Regions from separate parts of the Eleftheria terrae genome, predicted to be linked through region 3. Evidence: predicted binding sites of a transcription regulator. Region 3 holds the regulator's gene; each other region holds the start of a gene.
What was found. Region 3 encodes FNR, which switches genes on or off when oxygen is low (the NO sensors DNR and NnrR bind a similar motif). Its sites were predicted from a motif close to TTGATNNNNATCAA; they were not measured.
Positions count from the first base shown of each region.

Region 1 (3,268 bases), 2.5 Mb from region 3:
TTGACGGTCTTGGAGATGGCGGTGTCGATGCACGGCGCCACCGCTGCCACCATCTCCTGGTGGGCTTGCGCACTCATCTCCAGCGCGGTGACGAAGGCGTCGGTCAGCGGTGCGTCGCCGCCGTGCAGGTGGCGGTACAGGCGCCAGGCATGGTCCTCCACCGCATATTCCTTGAAGGTGCCGTCGGCCATGCGCTTCTTGCGCGTGTAGGTCCAGCTGAAGGCGGGCTCGATGCCGTTGCTGGCGTTGTCGGCGAAGGCCAGGCTGATGGTGCCGGTCGGCGCGATCGACAGCAGGTGCGAGTTGCGCAGGCCATGGCTGCGGATGCGCTCCTTCAGCGCCGCCGGCAGTCGCGAGGCGAAGGTGCCGCGGCTCAGGTAGAGGTCGGCATTGAAGAGCGGGAAGGCCCCGCGTTCCTGGGCCAGCGCCACCGAAGCCTCGTAGGCCGCGTCGCGCATCGCCTCGGAGATGCGGCGGGCCATCGCGCGGGCCGGCTCGCTGTCGTAGCGCAGGCCCAGCATCACCAGCGCGTCGCCCAGGCCGGTGAAGCCCAGGCCCACCCGGCGCTTGTTGCGGGCCTCGGCCTGCTGCTGCGGCAGCGGCCAGTGCGTCACGTCCAGCACGTTGTCCAGCATGCGCACCGCCACCTGCGCCACCTCGGCGAAGCCGGCCATGTCGAAGGCCGCCTCGGCACTGAAGGGCTGCTGCACGAAGCGGCTCAGGTCGATGGAGCCAAGGCAGCAGCAACCATAGGGTGGCAGCGGCTGCTCGGCGCAGGGGTTGGTGCTTGCGATGGTCTCGCAGTAGCTGAGGTTGTTGTCCGCGTTGATGCGGTCGAGGAACAGCACGCCCGGCTCGGCATGGTCGTAGGTGGAGCGCATGACCTGGTCCCACAGCGCGCGGGCACGCACGCGGCGGTACACCCACAGGCCGTCGCCGCGCAGCCAGGCACCGGCGGCCTTCTGCGCCTCCGAGGGCTCGGCCCGGTGCAGCAGCTCCACATCGCCATCGGCCTGCACAGCCTGCATGAAGGCATCGGTGACGCCGATGGAGATGTTGAAGTTGCGCAGGTCGCCGCTGTCCTTGGCATGGATGAACTCCTCGATGTCCGGGTGGTCGCAGCGCAGCACGCCCATCTGGGCGCCGCGCCGCGAGCCGGCCGACTCCACCGTCTCGCAGGAGCGGTCGAACACCCGCATGTAGCTCACCGGCCCCGAGGCGCTGGACTGAGTGCTGCCGACCCAGGCGCCGCGCGGGCGGATGCGCGAGAAGTCGTAGCCCACGCCGCCGCCACGGCGCATGGTCTCGGCGGCTTCGGTCAGCGCGGTGTAGATGCCGGGATGGTCGTCTTCGTGCTGGGCGATGGAGTCGCCCACCGGCTGCACGAAGCAGTTGATGAGCGTGGCGCTCAGCTCGGTGCCGGCGGCCGAGTTGATGCGACCGGCCGGCACGAAGCCACGCTGCTGGGCCTGCAGGAAGCGCTGCTCCCACTCGGCGCGCACCTCGGGCGCCTCGGCTTCGGCCAGCGCGCGCGCGACCCGGGCACGCACCTCGTCGGCACTGCGTTCGCCGCCCTTGGCGTACTTCTCGATCAGCACCTCTTCGCTGATGGGCTGCGGGGCCAGCGTGGTGGTGGAGGAAGATGGGGTGTCGGTGAGCATCATGAGGTGGCAAGCGGCTGAGTGGTGCTGGGGCGGCAGCGTAGGCGGCAGGGGCGCCGCGGCCGTTGACCTGGGTCAGGCGGCCCCGGCCATCACTGAACAGGTGTACCTTCGTGCCTGTCCTGCCGCAAGGAGGGTCGCCGATGTCCCTGACGGTGGTGCGCCTGCCCGCCACACCCTTGCGTTCGCGCAACCCGCCGCGGCCTCCGGCGCGCGATGCTCGGCGACCGTTGCCCTCTCGCTGCACCGACATGTCCGACGACCGCCACGCCCTGCCCCTGGTCTATGCCTGCTCGGGCTGCTCCAGCGCGGCCCAGCTTTGCAACTCGCTGGCCCTGCGGCTCGACCGCGCGGGCCGGGCCGAGATGTCGTGCATCGCCGGCATCGGCGGCGATGTGCCCAGCCTGGTGCGCAAGGCGCGCGAGGCAGCGGCCGAGGGACGGCCCATCGTCGCGCTGGACGGCTGCGTGCTCGCCTGCACCCGCAGTTGCCTGGCACAGCGTGGCCTGCAGCCCACGCTGCACGTCGAGCTGTGGCGCCAGGGCGTGCGCAAGCAGTACCACACCGACTTCGACCCGGCGCAGGCCGACGCGCTGTACGCCACGCTGGAAGCCCGGCTGGCCAACCTGGCGACGGCGCCGGCCCCCTGAGCGGCAGGACCGGCCGCCGGCTCAGCCGCCGGCGCCGCTCCACCAGCGCGGCAGCGGGCCCAGCAGCGGCCCGATGGCGTCCAGCGTGTTCTTCAGCACCAGGCCGTACTCGGTGTCGCCCTCCATCACCAGCGCGCGCTCGAAGAACAGGCGGTCGGCATCGTCCTCGCCACGCAGGAGGCGCAGGTAGCTGGTGCTGCTGGCGGCAATGCGCAGCACGAAGGGGCCGCCGGCCGCAGCCGGCCGGAAGCCACCCGGCGCCAGCAGCACCCGGCAACGCAGGCCGAGGTCGGTCACCGCCACCTCCACCACCCGCCCCTGCAACAGCGGCAGCACGTCGGCAGGCAGCCGCGGGCGCAGCAGGCGGTCCAGCGCCGCGGCCAGCACCAGCGAGGGCGGCTGCACCGGCAGCCGGCTCACCAGGCGGCGCACCACCTGGGGCACCGGCAGGCCGGCCGCGCCCGAGGGCAGCGAAGCGGCGCTCACAGCGCAGCCTCCGCGTGGTCGGTGCGCTGGCTCCACTCGAGGCCGGGCCGCCGGTGCGCATAGCCGTTCACCAGGCCGCCGGGCAAGGCCAGCGCGTCGAGCGTCTCCAGCGCGGGAGCGAGCGGCTCGCCACGGTTGAGCACCCGGTCGAAGCAGTCCAGCACCTGGCCGAAGCCCTGCGCACACGGCGACAGCCGCAGGCGCGTCACGCCGGCCGCGCGCAGGGCCGGGCCGTCGCCCAGCAGGCAGTGCTGGGCCGCCGACAGGCTCTGGATGCCGTTGAGCGCCAGGAAGGGCTCGCCCTCGGTGCTGGACAGCAGCAGCCCGTCGGGATGCTCGATGCAGCGGAAGGCGCACTCGTCCTTGCTCAGCCGGTAGTGCCGGGCGGTGAAGCAGCGCGCCGAGAAGGCCAGCGGCAGGCGGCCGAAGCCGAAGCACTCAGTCTCCACCGCCAGTGCGCCGGGCGGATTG
Region 1 covers NZ_CP106951.1:2,425,864-2,429,131, forward strand. The annotation lists gene N7L95_RS10630 (adenosylcobalamin-dependent ribonucleoside-diphosphate reductase) at 1-1,661, opposite strand, end outside; gene N7L95_RS10635 (putative zinc-binding protein) at 1,913-2,311, shown strand; gene ubiT (ubiquinone anaerobic biosynthesis accessory factor UbiT) at 2,333-2,797, opposite strand; gene N7L95_RS10645 (U32 family peptidase) at 2,794-3,268, opposite strand, start outside.
Region 1: a site for FNR is predicted at 1,727-1,740, ahead of N7L95_RS10635 (putative zinc-binding protein). Genes of this name have one in related genera too.

Region 2 (3,268 bases), 630 kb from region 3:
CCCACCGCTGGCAAGGCGCCCCTGCAGAGATCGCAGCGTGACGTTCACCCCCAAGCGGGTCTCATCTCCATGCACTGGCGAAAGCAGGGGCTTGCGGCTATACCGGGTGGATGCCGCTGTCCCCGGCTGCACACCGGGGCAGCACACCAGGGTCTGGCAGTCCTGCCAGACCGCGCCGGGAGGAAGCATGTCGCCGAACACGCACGAAGAAGAACACCGTGCCACGCCCGCCGGCCGCCACCGCCCGCCATGGCAGGCAGGCGCTGCGGCAGGCCTGGCATTGGGCATGTGGCTGGCGGGCTTCGGCTGCTGGGCCGCCAGCGACGATGGCCTCGCGCCCGTGCTGGAAGGCAGTCCGCCGAACGATGTGTATGCCGCCGCGGCGCGGGTCCGCCTGTCGCAGGCGGTGGCTGGCGACGCCTTCCTGGCCGGCGCGTCGGTGCGCATCGACGAGCCGGTGAGCGGCGATGCCGCGATCGCCGCGGCGGAACTGCAGGCCGGTGCGGCAGTGGGCCGAGACCTGCGGGTGGCTGCTGGCCGCGCGTACATCGACAGCCGCATCGGCGGCGACGCCCACCTGGTGGCCGGCCAGGTCGCCCTCGGGCCGGGCACCGAGGTCGGCGGGCGCACCTGGCTCACCGCCGGCGAGGTGCTGCTGGGCGGCAAGCTGGGCGGCGACGTGAAGATCTATGCCGGCACGGTCCGCATCGGTGGCGACATCGCCGGCGACGTGCACGTGACCGCGCGCCGGGTGCGGGTGCTGCCCGGTGCCCGCATCGGCGGCAGCCTGAGCTACGCCAGCGCGCGCGAGATCGAAGTCGACCCCGGCGCCCAGGTGCGCGGCCGCACGGTGCGCGAGCCGGGTGGGCTGCCGGGCGGCGACCCGACGGCACCCGGCCTGCCGGGGTTGCTGGCCGCCCTCGCCTGGCTGGGCTGGCTGCTGGGCCTGGTGATCCTGGGCACGGGCTGGGTCTTGTTGTTTCCCCAGGCGGCCCACGCTGCACAGCAGCGCTTGCTCCAGTCGCCGTGGCGCAGCCTGCTGCTTGGGGCGGTGCTGTTCTGCGCGACGCCGGTGCTGGCCGTGCTGTTGATGGCGAGCATCGTCGGCGCCCCTCTGGCGCTGGTCCTGCTGGCGGCCTACCTGCTGGCCTTGCTGGCAGGCTACCTGGTGGTGGCCGGCTTGCTGGGCGACCATATCGCGCAGGCACTGCGCCAGGGCGGCGCGCTGACGCCGCCCTGGCGCATCGCCGGCCTGGCGCTGGCGCTGCTGCTGCTCGCGCTGGTGACATGGCTGCCGGTGCTCGGCGGCTTGACGGCGCTGCTGGCCCTGATGTGGGGACTGGGTGGCCTAGCCGCCCGCTACGCCCCCCGGCCGGCGTGAGGCGCCCGGCCGGCGGCCACCCGGCCGGCGGCTGGCATCGCGGCGATCAGCCGCTCGCCGGGCGTCACGGCCACCGCCGGCTCGGGGCCGGCCGTCTTGACCTTGCTCAAGCCACGGCCGCTGCGCCCGTGCCACCATCGTCAGGTGTTTCGCCCACGCCTTGCGCCATGCCTTACCGCACCTTGCTGGTCCACCTCGACGACACGCCTCGCTGTGGCACGCGCGTGGCGCTCGCCGCGCGGCTGGCGATGCGCCAGCAGAGCCACCTGATCGGGCTGGCACCCACCGGCTGGATCGAGGAATCCAACCAGCCGGGAGGCGCCCTGGGCGCCGTGCAGCAGGCGCAGCGCACGATGCAGACCCTGCAGATGCGGGCGCGTGGTGTCGCGGAGCGCTTCGAGGCGCAGGTCCACCAGAGTGGCCTGCCATCCTTCGAGGCACGTGTGCATGAGGCCGACCCGCTGGCGTCGATGGTGCTTCACGCCCGCAACAGCGACCTCGCCGTGGTGAGCCAGAGCGACGGCACCGCGGCCGACTTTCCTCAGCAACTCCTGATGATGTCGGGGCGACCGGTGCTCATCGTGCCGCGCCACGGCGAATGCGCCGACGCCGGCCAGCAGGTGCTGGTGGCCTGGAACCACAGCCGTGAATCGGCGCGCGCCTTGTCCGATGCGTTACCCCTGCTTGCCCAGGCCCAGCGCGTGGAGCTGGTGTTTCTCGACCAGGCCGGCAGCGACGCGGCGGTGCCCGAGCAGCAGATGGCACAGAGCTGCGAATGGCTGCAGCGGCATGGCGTGCCGGCCGTCAGCCGCCGCATCCTCACCCAGCAAGAGGCCGGCAAGGCGCTGCTCGGCGAGGCCCGGCAGATGGGTGCGGACCTGCTGGTGATGGGCGCCTGGGGTCACAGTCGGCTGCGTGAGTTCATGCTGGGCGGTGCCACCCGCAGCATGTTCGCCCACATGGACCTGCCGGTGCTGATGTCGCACTGAGGGCTGCCGCCGCCAACGGTGAACTGCACAGCGGTGCTCGGCGGTACTCCCGGGTGCCCCGCCGATCATCAAGGACTGCACCGCGGGTGATCACGATCGCCCCAGCACCATCGATCCACCTTCCAGCGGCAAAGCCGCGCCCGAAAGCAAGCCCGGCTCCCCTTTGCCCCCACTTGCAGCGCGCCGTTGCCATGCGCGCGGGAGAAATGCACATTAGTGCCCGGCCATCAACGCCGGTTCGACCAGGCAGGCAAAGAAGTCGCCGCCCGGTCACTGCAGCGCCTCCCGGCCTTCCGTAGCATCGGGGCGCTGCCGCCCCGTTCTTCTTGTTGTTCTCCAAGACGTACACGGGGAGACTCATGTTCAACATCCGATTCATCGCATGGATGCGCGCCGGCTGGCGCGCCCTGGTGGCCCGCCTTCGTGCCACGGCGCCGGCGGCGCGCCAGGCGCAATACATCCGGTCGACCGTCGCCGTGCAGCTGGCGGCCTGCGGGTTGCTCGCGCTCGGCACGCTGGCCGGTGGCCAGGCCCAGGCGCAAGGGCGGCCGGAGCTGTTCACGCTCGAGCCCGGCGGAGGCACCCGCGACCTGCCGCAACACCAGCGCGTCGAGGAGATCCGACGCCGGCCGACCACGGCGGCCATCACGCTGGTGCGCGTCGCGCCGTCCGTGCTCAGTGGCGCCGGCACCCGCATGACCATCGCCCAGGACAAGGCCCTCGACGTCGACAGGACCCATGCCGATGTGCGCACCCCCACCGACTTCACCTGGTTTGGCCGCGCCGTGGGTGTCGAGGGCAACGCCACCCTCGTGGTGCATGACGGCAGCGTCACCGGCACCATTCGCGACGGCCTCGACCTCTATCGGATCGAGCCGGTCGGCCAGGGGCTCCATGC
Region 2 covers NZ_CP106951.1:579,355-582,622, reverse strand. The annotation lists gene N7L95_RS02815 (bactofilin family protein) at 188-1,381, shown strand; gene N7L95_RS02810 (universal stress protein) at 1,549-2,370, shown strand; gene N7L95_RS02805 (M12 family metallo-peptidase) at 2,730-3,268, shown strand, end outside.
Region 2: a site for FNR is predicted at 1,478-1,491, ahead of N7L95_RS02810 (universal stress protein). Genes of this name have one in related genera too.

Region 3 (3,268 bases):
TAGGACAGCTCGATGGACTCGAACACCACATGTCCCTGGCACATCAGCGCCATGATGACCGCACGCCGCACCAGGTCGTCACGCTGCAGCGCAAGCCCGCGCACGACCGGAAACTGCCCCTGCCGCAGGCTGTCGTAGTACTCGTCCAGCGTCTTGGCGTTCTGGCTGTAGGTGGCGCCGACCCGGCCGATGGCCGACACGCCGAGGCCGATGAGATCGCAGTCCGGCTGCGTGCTGTAGCCCTGGAAGTTGCGGTGCAGCCGCCCCTGGCGCTTGGCGGCGGCCAGGCCATCGCCGTGCAGCGCGAAATGGTCCATGCCGATGTAGGCGTAACCGGCCGCCAGGAAGGTGGAGATCGCGGCCGCCAGCATGCCTACCTTCTCCGGCGGGGCCGGCAGATCGGCGCTGGCGATGCGGCGTTGCGGCTTGAAGCGTTGCGGCAAGTGGGCGTAGGCGTACAGCGCGATGCGGTCGGGCCGCAATTGCGCCACTTGCTGCAGGGTGCGGGCGAAGGACGCAGCGGTCTGCCGCGGCAGGCCATAGATCAGGTCGACATTGATCGATTCGAAACCGATCTCGCGCGCCGCGGCCATCAGGGCCACCACGCTGTCATGCGGCTGCACCCGGTGCACGGCCTTTTGCACGTCGGGATCGAAGTCCTGCACGCCAAAGCTCAGCCGGGTGAAGCCGAGCCGGGCCAGGTGGGCCAGGCGGGCGGGCGTGACGGTTCGCGGGTCGACCTCGATCGAGTATTCGCCACCAGGCGCGAAGCGGAAGGCGGAACGCAGGCTGTTCATCAGCCGCTCCAGTTCCTCGTCGCTGAGGAAGGTGGGGCTGCCGCCGCCGAAGTGCAACTGCGACACCGTCTGCTCACGGCCGAGCACGGCGGCGTGCAGGGCGATTTCCCGGTCGAGGGCGTCCAGGTATTCGGCCGCGCGCTCGTGGTGGCGAGTGATGACCTTGTTGCAGGCGCAGTAGTAGCACACCGACTCGCAGAAGGGCACATGCACATAAATTGACAGCGGTGCGTGCGCTCCGCCAGCGGCACCCACGCCGCCGCTGCGCTGCTCCAATGCCTGGCGGTACTGCAGCGGCGTGAAGGCTTCGACGAAGCGGTCGGCGGTCGGATAAGAGGTGTAGCGAGGACCGGCAACGTCAAAACGAGCCAGCATCTCGGCCGAGAGGGGGGCGGCAGCGGTATCCATGCCAGCCACTGTGCCGAAAGCCGTTGCCCCGGGCCTTGATCTGGCTCAAGCGGCGGTGGCAGCCACCCAGGAACAATCGGCACATTGCTTGAGGACCATCATGCTGCTCGACAAATCCGTCTCCCCCGGCGCCCCTGCCACCCCCGACGCCCGGTCCGCCGGCCCCGCTTCCCGCAGCACCGCCGACACCGGCGGCAGCTGCAACGGCCGGCCAGCGCCCGCCGGTGGCCAACCCCCGTCGCGCAGCGTGACCAAGCTGCACGAACTGAAGGTGGCCTGCTCGAGCTGTAACCTGCGCGAGCTCTGCCTGCCGGTCGGCCTCACCCGCCCGGAACTGGACCGGCTTGACACGCTGATCGCCAGCCGGCGCAGCGTCAAGCGCGGTGATGCGCTATTCCGTGCAGGCGACCCCTTCCAGTCGCTGTTCGCGGTGCGTACCGGCTTTTTCAAGACCACCGTGTCGTCCGAGGACGGCCGGGACCAAGTCACCGGCTTCCAGATGGCGGGCGAGCTGCTTGGCCTGGAAGCCATCAGCCATGACCGCCACACCTGCGACGCCATTGCGCTGGAGGACTCGCAGGTCTGCCTGATTCCCTACTCCCAGCTGGAAACGCTGTCGCGCGAGTTCACCGAGCTGCAGCACTCCTTCCACAAGATCATGAGCCGGGAGATCGTGCGCGACCACGGCGTGATGCTGCTGCTGGGCAGCATGCGAGCCGAGGAGCGCCTGGCGGCCTTCCTGCTGAACCTCACACAGCGGCTGGAAGCGCGCGGCTTCTCGCCTTCCCAGCTGGTGCTGCGCATGACGCGCGAGGAGATCGGCAGCTACCTGGGCCTGAAGCTGGAGACGGTCAGCCGCACCTTCTCGAAGTTCCAGGACGACGGCGTGCTGGAAGTCAAGCAGCGCCACATCCGCATCCTGAAGCTGGAAGGCCTGCGGGCCCTGCTGAGCCACAGCGGGCCCTGCTGAGGGCGGCTGCAGCACCCGCCGCAGGCGGCGGGCGGCTTCCCGGGCCGGGCCGGCACGCCCGGCTGGCGACAGGACGCGGGCGCCCTGCTCTGCCATTTCCTCCGCCACGGCCTTGGCCACTACTCCCTTGGCCACTCCCTCGGCCATTTCCTCGGCCTCCTCCCCGCCTCTCTACCCTCGCTTCGGCCATCCATTTCCGCGGCCACCGCGCCTCGCGCCATGCAAAGCGCGGCCGCTGCGCCCGCGTGGGCCGCGCGGGGTGCGGCGCGGGTCAACGACCCGGGGGGCGTGGGCAGGCGGCCGGACGGCCGTCCAGCGGCAGGGGGCAGCGGTTCACCTCGAACGGTGAGCGCGACAACAGGCAGGTGAGCGCACTCGACAAGGCCGCCGCGCCCCAAAACACGAAAAAGGCCACGGTGTAGATGGCCGAGCGCGAGAGCTCGATGGGGCCGTCGCCGAACCAGTGCAGGTCCTGCGGGTCGACCATCGCGAACACCAGCATTTCAATGCCGCCGGCGACCAGGAAGGCGGGCCAGGCGATCCACATCCAGCGCTGTTTCATCGGGCCGCTCCTTGCTGGCTGGCTCAGGGTTGCGGTGCCGCTACCGGCGTGGCCGCATGGTTGCGGGCCTGCAGTGCGGGGCGCAGGCCCTCGGGCACCGCTTCATGCGAGGCCGGGCCGCCGGCCGAGGACCGCAGCGTCTGGTTGATCTCGATGCCACGGCGGTAGTAGTCCTCGGCCAGCACCGGGTCCGGCCGCTGCGCCGCGATGACGAAGGTGGCCACACCGGCCACCACCACGGCGGCCGGGCCACCGACCACCAGCCACATCATCGGCTCGCGCCACCAGCCGGCCCGCGGGGCAGTGCTTGTTGTCGAACTCATGCGTATCCTCCTCGGCGCACGCTCAGCGCGGCACCAGAAACGTTGACTTTTCCTCGACCGTGCGGGCGGCTTGCGCCGCCTCGGCCGCCCGCTCGATGACGAAGCGGATCGGGCTCGAGCGGCCCTGCAGCGGCAGCGCCGCCTCGGCCGGCAATTGAACCCGCACGGCCAGCCAGCGGGCCTCGGCCGCGCCGATCTCGACGACCGG
Region 3 covers NZ_CP106951.1:5,409,437-5,412,704, reverse strand. The annotation lists gene hemN (oxygen-independent coproporphyrinogen III oxidase) at 1-1,205, opposite strand, end outside; gene fnr (fumarate/nitrate reduction transcriptional regulator Fnr) at 1,309-2,175, shown strand; gene N7L95_RS24265 (hypothetical protein) at 2,447-2,737, opposite strand; gene N7L95_RS24260 (FixH family protein) at 2,761-3,060, opposite strand; gene ccoG (cytochrome c oxidase accessory protein CcoG) at 3,083-3,268, opposite strand, start outside.